DNA from 2 places in the Ruicaihuangia jiafui genome. Region 1 is predicted to be linked to the other one. Evidence: predicted binding sites of a transcription regulator. Region 1 holds the regulator's gene; the other holds the start of a gene.

Region 1 (6,559 bases):
GGTTGAGACATGAGGAAAGCCGCGCTATCGACCTGGGTCTCGGCGATCGACCTGCTGCTCGACGCGATTCTCGGCGCAATCTGGCTGACGATCATGCTGACGCTGCTGATCACCGGGGTGTCCCTGCTGCCCGTGCTCGGCATCGGCATCCTGTTGATCTTCGCCGCCGCGCTGCTGACCCGGTTCACCGGCACCGTCGAACGGCTGCGCGCGAACGCGATCTACGGCCTCGATATCGCACCCGCACCGCGCAAGCCGTCGTCGATGACCGGCTGGCGGCGACCGTTCAGCCAGGCCGCGCTCGACCTCACCACGGTCAGCACCTGGCGCATCATGCTGCACCACCTGGTCAGCGCGGTGCTCGGCTATCTGGTCTTCATGCTGGCGGTGTGGGCGGTCGTCAACGCTGTGCTGCTCATCATCTACCCGTCCGAGGATCCGGCCGGCCTCACGCTGCTGGTCCCGGTGCTGCAGGACTGGCTCGGCGCCGCCGGACGACCCTGGGCGATCATCATCGGCGTCATCCTGATCGGCGCGGTGCCGCTGCTGATCTACTTCGCCGGGCACTTCGACCGGTCGATCCTCGCCCCCCTGCTCGGGCCGCCGGTGGTCGACGAACTGGAACAGCGCATCGAAACCCTGGCGGATGCCCGTCAGGGTGCGGTTGACGCCGCCACCTCGGAGCGCCTGCGGATTGAACGCGACCTGCACGACGGGGTGCAGCCCCGGCTGGTCTCCGTCGCGATGACCCTGGGGATGGCGCGAAACAAGTTCGAGAGCGACCCGGCCGCTGCCCTCGCCCTGGTGGAGCGGGCGCACGAGGACGCCAAGGACGCCATCACCGACCTGCGGCAACTCGCGCGCGGCATCCACCCTGCGGTGCTCACCGACCGCGGCCTGGATGCGTCGTTGTCAGCGCTCGCCTCCCGCTGTGTGGTGCCGACCAGCGTGTCGTTCCGACTGCCGTCACGGCCGCCGGCCGAGATTGAGGCGGTCATCTACTTCACCGTCGCCGAATCGCTCACCAATGTGGCGAAGCACTCGGGAGCCACGCTCTGCCACGTCGACGTGACCTACGAGAGCGGTCGGATCCTGGCCACGGTCACCGACAACGGCCGGGGTGGCGCCGCCATTCCGCCGGCCGGCGGCGGCCTGTCTGGCATGCGCGATCGGGTGCGGTCCGCCCGCGGCTCGCTGCGGGTCGACAGCCCGACCGGCGGCCCAACCATCGTCACTGTGGAGGTGCCATGCGTGTTGTAATCGCCGAGGACTCGGTTCTGCTTCGAGCCGGCCTTGAACTGCTGCTCACCGATGCCGGACATGAGGTGGTGGCCGCGGTGGACGAACCCAACGCCCTGCTCGCCGCCGTGAACGAACACGCGCCAGACCTGGCAATCGTTGACGTGCGGATGCCGCCGACGTTCACCGACGAGGGAGTGCGGGCCGCCGCGCTGATGCGTGCCCAGAACCCGGAGGTCAAGGTGCTGGTGCTCTCCCAGTACGTCGAGGAGCGCTACGCCAGCGAACTCATCGCCGGCGGCACCAGCGGTTTCGGCTACATGCTGAAGGACCGCGTCGCCGACGTCAACGAGTTCCTCTCCGCGGTTGACCGGGTCGGCTCCGGCGGCACGGCGCTCGACCCCGAAGTCGTCTCGCAGATCGTGATCCGCTCCCGCCGCACCGACGGCCTCGAGCGGCTCACCGAACGGGAGAACGCCGTGATGAAACTCGTCGCGGAAGGCCGCTCGAACCAGGCCATTGCCGCCGCACTGTTCATCGGCGAAGGATCAGTGGAAAAGCACATCACCGCCATCTTCAGCAAGCTCAACCTGCCCGCCGAGGACAGCGGAAACCGCCGCGTGCTCGCCGTGTTGCGCTACCTCGAGAGCGCCCGCTAGGCCGCCCGGCCGCACACCCTCACCTCCCCAAACAGGAAGAATCGCCATGTCTACCCAGGTACCAGCGCCCGTCCAGCCGACCCCGCGCAAGTCGCATGCGTTGCGCACGACGCTCATCGTGATCGGCTCGGTGCTGCTCCTGCTGCTGATCGCGTCCGTCATCGTGAACATCGTGACCGCGCTGACCCGCACCGACGCGTCCGGCACCTACGAGGTAGGTGAATCGTTCGAGTCGATCCGACTCGACGCGGACGCCAGCGATGTCGATGTCAGCTTCGCGGATGTCAATGAGCCGACCATCACGTTCGACCAAACCGACTCCAACCGGGCGGTCACCTTCGAGCAGGGCGTGCGCGGTGATGAACTGCGCATCGTGGCGAACAGCCGTGGCGGGTTCTTCCCGTTCGGTTTCTGGCCGTGGGGCGTCAGCGACTCGTCCACGATCGACCTGGTACTGCCGGAAGCCATGAACGATGGCTCGCTGTCGCTCGACCTGACGAGCGCCGCGGGGAACATGAGCGTTGACGGCGACTTCGCCGATGTGACCGTCTCACTCACCGCCGGCAACCTCGATCTCGTCGGATCCGCCGACGTCGCCACCCTGGAGTCGACCGCCGGCAACGTGCGTATCGATGACTTCACGGCCACCGAGCTGACCGTGGACTCCACGGCCGGCGATGTGAGGGTCGAGTTGACCGAGCTGCCCGATGAGCTGCGGTTCTCCTCGGTGGCCGGCAATCAGGAAGTCGTGCTTCCCGACGGCGAGTACCGGATCAACACCGACACCGTGGCCGGCAATGTGACCATCGACGTACCGAGCGACCCGAATGCGGAGCGGGTCTACCACTTCGAGTCGGTGGCGGGCGACATCCGAATCTTGAACCGGTAGCCCTACCAGCGCCCCAGCATGGCGCTCAGCACGGCGACCGCCGCGGGGCCGGCGGTCGACGTGCGCAACACGTGCTCGCCAAGGCGAACCACCGACGCCCCGCCGGCTCGCAGCAGGTCGAGTTCGGCGGGGGCGATCCCGCCCTCCGGACCCACCACGAGCAGCAGGTCGCGCTCGTCTGGCCCGCCGCCATCGCGGAACAGCTCGGTGAGCGCGATCTCCCCGGTCGGGTCGAGCACGATCAGCCGCTCGGGTCTGGCGGCGAGCTGCTTGGTGGAGTGCAGCTCGGTCACCTCGGGCAGCCAGGCGCGCATCGACTGTTTGGTCGCCTCCCGCACGATGCTGGCCCACCGCTCCCGGCCCTTGGCCAGCTTCTGACCCTCCCACCGGCTGATCGAGCGCTGCGCGGCCCACGGCAGCACCGCGTCGATGCCGAGTTCGGTGGCGGCCTGCACGGCGAGCTCGTCACGGTCGCCCTTGGCCAGCGCCTGCGCCAGCGCCAGCCGCGGGGTCGGCGGCGCCAGCTCGGTCACCGTCTCGACCCGCAGGGCGAGGCGCGCGGCATCCGCTTCGGTGATTTCGCCGTTGACGACGAGGCCGGTCCCGTTGCCGATCGACAACTGTTCACCGACCCGCATCCGGCTCACCGTGACGGCGTGCTTCGCCTCGGCGCCGGTCAGCTCCACCGTGCCGCCGACGACTGCCGTCTGGAGCGCCTCGTTCAGGTAGAAGTGCGCCACCGGGCTAGATGTTCAGAAACCGGTCGCGCAGCTTGGTGAACAGACCCTGCTGGAAGTGCGCCAACTTCGGCGGCTCCTGCCGGTGCTTCTGCGCGAACTGCCTGATGAGGTCTTCTTCCTTGCGGTTGAGTTTCATCGGCGTGACAACCTGCACACCGATGCGCAGGTCGCCTCGGCCGACACCGCGCAGGTGCGTGATGCCGCGATCCTTGATCGTGATCACTTCGGCGCTTTGCGTGCCTGGCTTGATGTCGATAGCCACGTCACCGTCGAGGGTCTGCAGCGTGGTCGACGTGCCGAGGATCGCGTCTGCCATCGACACCTCGAGGGTGGCGAGCAGGTCGTCGCCGTTGCGGCTGAAGGTGTCATGGTGGCGCACCTTGATTTCGAGGTACAGGTCGCCTCGCGGGCCGCCGGCCTGGCCGACCTCGCCCTGGCCCGGCATCTGCAGCCGAACGCCGGTGTCGACGCCCGCCGGAATGTCGACGGAGATCGTGCGACGGGCGCGCACCCGGCCCTGGCCGGCGCAGCTCGGGCACGGGTTCGGGATGACGGTGCCGTAGCCGCGGCAGGTGCCGCACGGGTTCGACGTCATCACGTTGCCGAGCAGGCTGCGAACCGCGCGCTGGATGGTGCCGGTGCCGTGGCAGATGTCGCAGGTGACGGGCGACGTGCCCGGCGCGCAGCATGAGCCGTTGCAGGTCTCGCAGAGCACCGCGGTGTCCACCTCGATGTCGCGCTTGGTGCCGAACACCACCTCGTCGAGGTCGACCTCGACCCGAAGCAGGGCGTCCTGTCCCCGCTCGCGGCGTGATCGGGGACCGCGACCGCCGCCGGCGCCCGAGCCGAAGAAGGTCTCGAAGATGTCGCCGAACCCGCCGAAGCCGGCTCCGCCGAAGCTCGGTTGCGGGCCGAGGTCGTACTGCTGGCGCTGCTGCGGGTCACTCAGCACGTCGTAGGCGTGCGTGACGAGCTTGAACCGCTCCGAGGCGTCCGGGCTGGGGTTCACGTCGGGGTGTAATTCCCGGGCAAGGCGGCGATAGGCCTTCTTGATCTCGTCGGGGCTTGCGTTGCGATCGACGCCCAAGACGTCGTAATGGTCTGCCACTACCTGGTTTCCTCACCGAGCAGCCGCGAGAGGTAGCGAGCTACCGCCCGTACAGCTGCCATATTGTTTGAATAGTCCATGCGGGTCGGCCCGAGCACGCCGAGACGCGCGAGGCCGGTTTCGGATGACGCGTAGCCGCTGGTCAGCACCGAGGCGTCGGCGAGCCCGAATTCCGCGTTCTCCCGCCCGATGCTCACCGTGACGGTGCTCGGGTCGATTCCCATTTCATGGAAGAGCTTCAGCAAGGTCACCTGTTCTTCGATGGCCTCGAGCACAGGATAAAGGTTGCCGCTGAAGTCTTCCTCTGTGCGCACCAGATTGGCGGTGCCCGCCATCACCAGCCGGTCGTGGCGGTTGGCCGCCACCTGTTCGATCAGGCTGTTCGCCACCTGGGCCACCACGCCGGCGCGCTCCGGCGAGAACCGGTCGGTCAGCGAGCCCAGTAGCCCGGTCGACTCTGCCAGCGACTTACCGACGATCGCACCGTTGATCTTGGCCCGCAGCTCGCCGAGGAACACCTCATCGGGTGCCTCCGCAATGTCGATCACGGCCTGATCGACGCGGCCACGGTCGGTGATCAGCACGCTCATCACCCGGGTTGAGCCGATCGGCACCAGTTCCACGTGCCGGACGCGGGCCGCGGAGAACGACGGGTACTGCACGAGCGCCACCTGGCTAGTCAGCTGGGACAGCAGCCGTACCGCCCGCGACAGCACGTCGTCGAGGTCTGCGGACTGGCCGAGGAAGGTTTCGATGGCGGTGCGCTGGGCGTTGGTGAGCGGCTGGAGGTCGGCCAACTGGTCGACGAAGACCCGGTAGCCCTTGTCTGTGGGAATCCGGCCCGACGACGTATGCGGCGCCGTGATCAGTTCCTCTTCTTCCAGCAGCGCCATGTCGTTGCGAATCGTCGCCGCCGACACCCCAAACGCATGCCGTTCCACGATCGACTTCGAGCCGACCGGTTCGCGCGAGGCGACATAGTCCTGCACGATCACGCGCAGCACTTCAAGACTGCGTTCAGAAGCCATGTCTCACCATCCTTCGCCGCTCACTCCCGTGCCCCTCTGGCACTCCCAATCGGAGACTGCCAATTCTACCGCGAGGAAGCGCGTGGCGGTGATTGCCACGACACAGCCGAGGCGCTAGCTTGTGACTGATCGCCGCCACACCCCCATCCGGGGGCGTTCGGAGCGCACCGAAGCGATTCCCTGCTCAACCGGAAGGCACCCACCATGACTGACCCCAACGCACAGCCGGCACAGCCCGTGGTTCCGCTGACGGAGGCCGAGGACAAGCAGTGGGCGTCGTTCGCGCACCTCGGCGGCATCCTGAGCTTTGTGCCCGCCCTCATCATCTACCTGGTGTTCAAGGATCGCGGCGCGTTCACCCGTCAGGAGGCGAAGGAAGCGCTCAACTTCCAGATCACGCTGGTGCTGGCCTACGTGGCGCTCTGGATCCTCGGCGCCATCCTGCTCTTCTTCGTGATCGGCCTGCTGATCTGGAACGCCACCTGGCTGGTCTGGGTCGCCGGCGTGATCTTCTCCATCCTCGGCTTCGTATCGGCGAAGGATGGCACGGCGTACCGCTACCCGTTCAACATCCGGTTCATCAAGTAGCAGCCGACTGCTTTAATGAGGGCATGTCCAACCCTTATGAATCGCAGCAGCAACTGAGCCCAGCCGATGAAAAGATGTGGGCAACCCTGATCCACATCGGCGGGATCTTCTTCAGCTTCGTGCCGGCCCTGATCGGTTACCTGGTACTCAAGGACCGCGGGCCGTTTGTGCGTGAACACAGCCGCAACGCCCTGAACTTCCAGCTCACCATGCTTCTGGCGAGCTTCATCGGCGGAATCACCAGCGTCATCCTGATCGGATTTCTCATCCTCGGGGCGGTGTTCATCGTCGTCGTGGTGTTCAGCATC
Region 2 (6,559 bases), 1.0 Mb from region 1:
GGCCACGTCGGCGCCGACATCCTCTCCGGTGACGACGTCGAGTACCCGACGGTGGCGCTGCTCGTCTCCGGCGGGCACACCTCGCTGCTGCTCGTGCGCGACCTGGTCAGCGACGTGGAACTGCTCGGCGAGACCATCGACGACGCCGCCGGGGAGGCCTTCGACAAGGTCGCCCGACTGCTCGACCTGCCATACCCCGGCGGACCCGAGATCGACCGGGCTGCCCTCGTCGGTGACCCCACAGCCATCCGTTTCCCGCGCGGGCTCAGCCTGCCGAAAGACATGGCGAAGCACCGCTACGACTTCTCCTTCTCCGGGCTGAAGACCGCTGTCGCCCGCTGGGTGGAGCAGAAGCAGGATGCCGGCGAGACCGTGCCGGTGGCGGATGTCGCGGCGAGCTTCCGTGAGGCGGTGGTTGACGTGCTGGTGACCAAGGCCATCGCCGCCTGCCGTGACCTCGGAGTGCCGCGTCTACTGCTCGGCGGCGGCGTGGTCGCCAACGCGCGACTGCGTCAGGTCGCGACCGAGCGAGCGGATGCCGCGGGCATCGCGTTGCGCATCCCACCGCTGTCGCTGTGCACAGACAACGGCGCCATGATCGCCGCTCTCGGGGCGCAGTTGATCCAGGCCGGCCGTCCGCCGTCCGGGCTCTCATTCGGCGCCGACTCCACCCTGCCGGTGACCAGCATCCAAGCCTGACCGGGCGTGACACGCGGCTCACTTTCGTTGACACCCTCGTGACGACGGTGGGACGATTGGCGCAACAGCAAGGAGTTCCGTCACATGTCAATGCCCCCTGCCGCACCGCCGCCGTACGAATACCCACAACAACAGCAGCCGGTCGGCCAAAAGTACAACGTTCTCGCGATCATCTCACTGGTGACATCCATCATCGGGATCTCGCTCGCCGGAATCATCTGCGGCCACATCGCGCTCAGCCAGATCAAGCGAACCGGCGAGTCAGGCCGGGGCATGGCAATCGCCGGCACCATCATCGGCTATGTCGGGCTCGTACTTTCGATCATCGCCGTCATCTGGACGCTCTCGTACTTGCCCACCATCATCGACCAACTGCCGCCGAGCCGCTACTAGAACAGGAACTCTCCATGTCCAACGTTCCCCCGCCTCCCGCCGCACCGACAGGCGACAACGACCCGGCGGACAACCTGCCCCCGGAGTCTCCTGTGCCGCCGGCTGACGTTCCGTCCCAGCCGTACGCCCCGCACGGTGCCACCCCGGCCGAGCCGTCCGCGCCACCGGCGCCGCCGTATGCGCCGCCGGCCCAGCCGTACTCACCGCCGCCGACCGGGGGAGCCATCCCGGGCACGCTGCCCGGATCGACCCAGCCGACTCAGCCATACGACCAGCCCTATAGCCAGCCCGGATCGACCCAGCAGCCATACGGTCAGCCCGGCTACGCGCAGTCGGCGTATGGTGCGCCGACCGCGTCGAAGCCGCAGACCCTCAGCCTGGTGTCGATGATCGCCGGTATCGCCGGCATCATCTTCAGCTGGGTGCCGATCCTCGGCTTCCTCGCCTCGGTCGCCGCGGTGATCACCGGTCACATGGCACAGGGTCGCGAGCCGCAGGCCAAGCCGTTCTGGCTGACCGGCCTGATCACCGGCTACGTCGGCATCCTGATGGGACTGCTCTTCACGTTCCTGCTGTTGATCCTGCCGATCTGGATCTTCTCGACGGTGCCGAGCAGCAGCTTCTAGTCCCGATCCGCCAGCAGCGCCACCCTCTTCTCGCCCAGCCGGGTGATGATGAGGGTGGCGTTTTGCTTTCCCTTCAGCGACAGCTTCGTGCGCAGCGCGGCGGGGTCGATGTCGATGCCGCGCTTCTTGATCTCGAGCGTTCCGATGTCGCGGGCGGCGAGCTCCTTTTTCAAGCTGCGCACGTCGAACGGCAGGGTCTCGCGCACTCGGAACCGGGTGGCGAACGGCGTCTCGATGGCGCTGTCGGCGGTGAGATAGGCGATGGTCGGATGCAGCATCCTGGCGCCGAGCTGCCGGGCTAGGTCACCGATGAGGCGTGCCCGGATGACAGCGCCGTCCGGCTCGTACAGGTACTCGCCGAGCGGCCCGGCCTCCACATCCTCACTGTCCGCGGCAGCCGTGAGTTCCGCGCTGCCGTGATGCCCGATCACCAGCGCCGAGCGGGCGACGCCGGGGGTGGCCACGGCGCCGAACCACAGCCCGAGTTCGACGACCTCGCGGTCTACCGACACCCATTGCGCCTCGGCGCCTGCCGGGATCAGGTCGCGGTCGATTCCGGGCCCGAGCTTGATGCCGGTGGGGAACCGCTCGGCCAGCCCGAACGCGAAGGTGAGCGAGGGCGACCAGTCCGCTGGGTCTTTCAGCCGGCCCTTCTCTGACCGGCGCGCCGGATCGAGATACACGCCGCCGACGCCGCTCAGGTCGACGTCCTCGACCGAGGCGTGCTCCACCCTGGCGCCGGTGAACGGGGCGAGGTTGTACGCGGCGATTGCCGCGGTTACCTCGTCGCGCTCTACCGCGGTCACGTCGATGTCGAGCGCGGCGAGGGCCATGGCGTCGGCGCCGATTCCGCAGCCGAGATCGGCGACCCAGTGCACCCCGGCCCGCTGGAATCGACCGGCGTGCCGGGCGGCGACCTGCAGCCGGGTTGCCTGCTCCAGCCCGGCCTCGGTGAACAGCATCCGGTCGGTGAATTCACCGAACTTGACGCGGGCGCGGGCGCGGAGCCGTGACTGGCTGAGCACGGCCGCGACCAGGCCGGGGGAGTGGCCGGCTCGACGAAGATCCGCGACGGTGCGAACGACATCGCCGGCGCTCTCGTACGGCGGTAGCTCGTCGAGCAGCCGCAAGCCGTCAAGCGATAACAGTTCGCGCAGTTCGCCGACATCCATGAGGCCATCCTGTCACTCGGTCTCGACAGGCTCGACCAGCGGGGACAGGCTCGACCAGCGGCGGGCGCTGGCACTCACGTTGCACGAGTGCCAGCGCACCACATACACTGGGTGCTGGCACACTCGCTGTGAGAGTGCTAACCCCGGATTTCCAGAAAGAAGAGGTCAACCGTGTCGGTCTCCATCAAGCCGCTCGAGGATCGCATTGTCATTCGCCAGGTCGAGGCGGAGCAGACCACTGCTTCCGGTCTCGTTATCCCTGACACTGCCAAGGAAAAGCCCCAGGAGGGCGAAGTTGTGGCGGTCGGCCCCGGCCGCATCGACGACAACGGAAACCGCATCCCGCTTGACGTTGCCGTCGGCGACAAGGTGATCTACTCCAAGTACGGCGGAACCGAAGTCAAGTACGGCGGCGAGGACCTCCTCGTGCTGTCGGCCCGCGACGTTCTCGCGGTCGTCGTCCGCTAGGTAGCAAAGCTCTAAGGAAGGCCCGGTGGTTCGCCACCGGGCCTTCTTTTATGCCCGCACTAGGCTAGGTCGGTGATCTCCCCTTCCGTAGCCGCAGGACACCGGCGCGGAGGGTTGGCCTACGCGATCGGCGCATACGGGCTCTGGGGCATCATGCCGGTGTACTTCATCGCCCTCGCCCCGAGCGGCCCGGTCGAGATCGTCGCCTGGCGGATCGTGCTGTCGCTGATCTTCTGCGCCGTGCTGCTGACCGTCACGCGCGGCTGGCGGGCGTTCGCGGCGATCGCGCAAAACCCGCGGCTGACCATCGCGATGGCGCTCGCCGGTGCGCTCATCCTCGTCAACTGGCTGACCTACGTGTACGCGACCCTCAGCGGCCAGGTGGTCGAGACCGCCCTCGGCTACTTCATCAATCCCGTCGTGACGGTGCTGCTCGGTGTGTTCGTGTTCGCTGAGCGGCTGCGCCCGCTTCAGTGGGTGTCGGTCGGCCTGGTTGCGGTCGCGGTGCTCGTGATCGGGGTCGGCTACGGCTCGGTGCCCTGGATCGCGCTGATCCTTGCCGTGACCTTCGCGATCTACGGCCTCGTCAAGAAGAAGGTCGGTGGCCAGGTCGACGCCGTGGCCGGGCTGACCCTCGAAACGGCATGGTTGACCGTGCCGGCGATCGTCGCACTCGCGGTCATCGCGTCGACCGGCGGCATCACCCTCGGCGCCAACGGTGCGCTGCACACCGTGCTGCTGGCGAGCGCGGGCATCATCACGGCGGTGCCGCTGCTGCTGTTCGCCGCCGCGGCCCGCCGGCTGCCCCTGTCGTGGATCGGGCTCGCCCAGTACCTGGCTCCGGTATTGCAGTTCGCAATCGGCGTGTTCGTGTTGGGCGAGGACATGCCGCCGGAGCGATGGTTCGGGTTCGCGCTGGTCTGGGTGGCGATCATCGTGCTCACCATCGACATGTTCCTCTCGGCCCGTTCCCGCCGAGCCTCGCGAAAACTGACCTGAGCTCTCGTTAGGGTTCAAATGTCCCCTGTGCACTGAAAGGTTCCGGATGCCCTCCAAGCCCATGATCCGCGTTATCGTGGTCGCCGCTGCGGTTGCGGCCCTCCTGTCAGCCTGCACGTCTGGGCCGGCGCCCACGCCGTCGGCCACCCCGACGCCAACGCCGTCGCAGACGGCGCCCGCGGCATCCGGCGATGGCGTGCTGCGGATCGGCACCCAGACCGATGCGGCCGCGGGCGGGGGAGCGATCGTCGCCGGCGCCGAACTGGCCGTTCGTGAGATCAACCTGGCGGGCGGGGTGAACGGCGCGCAGGTGGTGCTGTTCCACCGCGGGGTGGCCGAAACCGCGACGGCCGACCTCGTCGTGAAAGGCGCCGACGTCATCCTGGCCGGGCCCGGCGTGGCCGCTGCGGACGTGCTGCTGATCGCGGTTGAACCGTCAGAGACACCGGACGATGAGCTGGCCGCCCGGCTCGCGCAGATCGACCCTGGCGTGTCCGACTTCACCGGCGCGGTCGAGTCGTACCACCAGACCGTGCGCGCGGCGCTCGCCGCGGTTGTCGTGGGCGATGACGGCGCCGAGTCGCTGCGGTTCGGGCTGGACGCGGTGAGCGCAGGCAGCACCGAATGCAGCAGCTTCGGCGAATGCAGCGCCGCCCTCGCCGACGGCTTCTCGATCACGTACACGCTTGCGCACTGATTCGCGCGTCAAACCGACGAAATCCGCAATCATTACGCGTCAGATGCACGGATGCCGCTGCTGAAGATCACGGATTGTAACGATTGTGCGGGTGTTACACGTACGTAACCGCTTTGTATTGTGCCCGACGCGCTTTGTCAATAACTTGGCAGAACGGCAGTGCGGCTTGTGCTGGCGTGACCTGTGATCTATTGACTGCAAGGAGCAACATGAGCGCTTTCGCTAAGGCATTCGCCTCCCGCTCACGCACCCGGAAGGCTGGCCTTGTCGGTATCGCCCTCGTGGGAGCCAGCGCTCTCGTCCTCAGCGGCTGTGCCGCCGCGGACGAGGGAGATGAACCGTCGGGTGACACCGGCGCCCGCGACCTGAGCCTTCACATCGGGACGGCGCTGCCGCAGACCGGGAACCTGGCCTTCCTCGGACCACCTGAGAACGCTGGCGTCGCCTACGCCGTGTCCATGGTCAACGAGGCTGATCTCGGCGTTACCCTCGAGGTCACCGTGGGTGACTCCGGAGACACCGACAACAAGGCGTACGAGACCGAGATCCCGCGTCTGCTGGGTGAGGATGTCGCCGCAATCATCGGTGCGGCCTCGTCGGGAACTTCGCTGCAGTTCATCGACCAAGTCGTCGGCGAGGGTGTGATCATGTTCTCGCCCGCGAACACGTCGGACGCGTTCACCTCGTACGAGGACAACAATCTGTACTTCCGTACGGCCCCGTCGGACGTGCTGCAGGGCGAGGTTCTCGGAAACCTCATCGCAGAGGACGGCCACCAGACGCTCGGCATGATCGTGCTGAACGACTCCTATGGCACCGGCCTCGCCAAATACACGCAGGAAGCATTTGAGGCAGCGGGCGGAGAGGTCGTCGCACAGCCGATGTACAACACCGGTGACACCAGCTTCGACTCGCAGATCAGCGAGGTGCTGGCCGCCGACCCGGACGCGATCGCCCTGATCACGTTCGAAGAGGTGAAGACCATGCTGCCGAACCTGATCGGCTCGTTCCCCGCCGAGAACCTGTATTTCGTCGACGGCAACCTCACGCAGTTCGGCGATCAGTTGCCGGCGGGAGCGCTGGAGGGTGCCAAGGGCACCTACCCCGGTCTGAACGTCGAAGACCTCGGCAGCTTCACCACGGATCTGGAAGCGTTCTGGACGGGTGAGGGCAATCCCTCGCTCAATAACGAGTACACCTACGCGGCCGAGTCGTTCGACGCGGTGATTCTGCTGGCGCTGGCCGCCCTGGCGGCGAACTCCACCGAGTCCGCCGACATCGCCGGCAAGCTGCAGGAGGTCTCCGGCGGTTCCGGCGACGGTGAGACGTGCACCACCTACGAGCAGTGCGCGCAGATCATCCTCGACGGCGGTGTTGCCGACTATGACGGTCTCTCGGGTCCGATCACCTTCGACGAGGTCGGCGACCCGACCGAGGCCAGTATCGGCATCTACCAGTTCGGTCCTGACAACAACTACACCGCGGCGGAGTAGTCCAACGCACCA

The links. Region 1 encodes HrcA, which represses chaperone genes, less so after heat shock. Its sites were predicted from a motif close to TTNGCACTCGNNNNNNNCGAGTGCNAA; they were not measured.
Region 2: a site for HrcA is predicted at 2,958-2,984, ahead of groES (co-chaperone GroES). Genes of this name have one in related genera too.

What each region holds. Positions count from the first base shown of each region.
Region 1 is NZ_CP061771.1:1,959,920-1,966,478, forward strand. Features, by position in the region: gene HCT51_RS18735 (sensor histidine kinase) at 10-1,260, shown strand; gene HCT51_RS09305 (response regulator) at 1,248-1,898, shown strand; gene HCT51_RS09310 (DUF4097 family beta strand repeat-containing protein) at 1,945-2,787, shown strand; gene HCT51_RS09315 (16S rRNA (uracil(1498)-N(3))-methyltransferase) at 2,790-3,527, opposite strand; gene dnaJ (molecular chaperone DnaJ) at 3,532-4,635, opposite strand; gene hrcA (heat-inducible transcriptional repressor HrcA) at 4,635-5,663, opposite strand; gene HCT51_RS09330 (DUF4870 domain-containing protein) at 5,868-6,251, shown strand; gene HCT51_RS09335 (DUF4870 domain-containing protein) at 6,275-6,559, shown strand, end outside.
Region 2 is NZ_CP061771.1:2,990,617-2,997,175, reverse strand. Features, by position in the region: gene tsaD (tRNA (adenosine(37)-N6)-threonylcarbamoyltransferase complex transferase subunit TsaD) at 1-699, shown strand, start outside; gene HCT51_RS14535 (DUF4190 domain-containing protein) at 784-1,092, shown strand; gene HCT51_RS14530 (DUF4190 domain-containing protein) at 1,107-1,718, shown strand; gene HCT51_RS14525 (class I SAM-dependent methyltransferase) at 1,715-2,890, opposite strand; gene groES (co-chaperone GroES) at 3,062-3,358, shown strand; gene rarD (EamA family transporter RarD) at 3,434-4,357, shown strand; gene HCT51_RS14510 (hypothetical protein) at 4,404-5,054, shown strand; gene HCT51_RS14505 (ABC transporter substrate-binding protein) at 5,264-6,547, shown strand.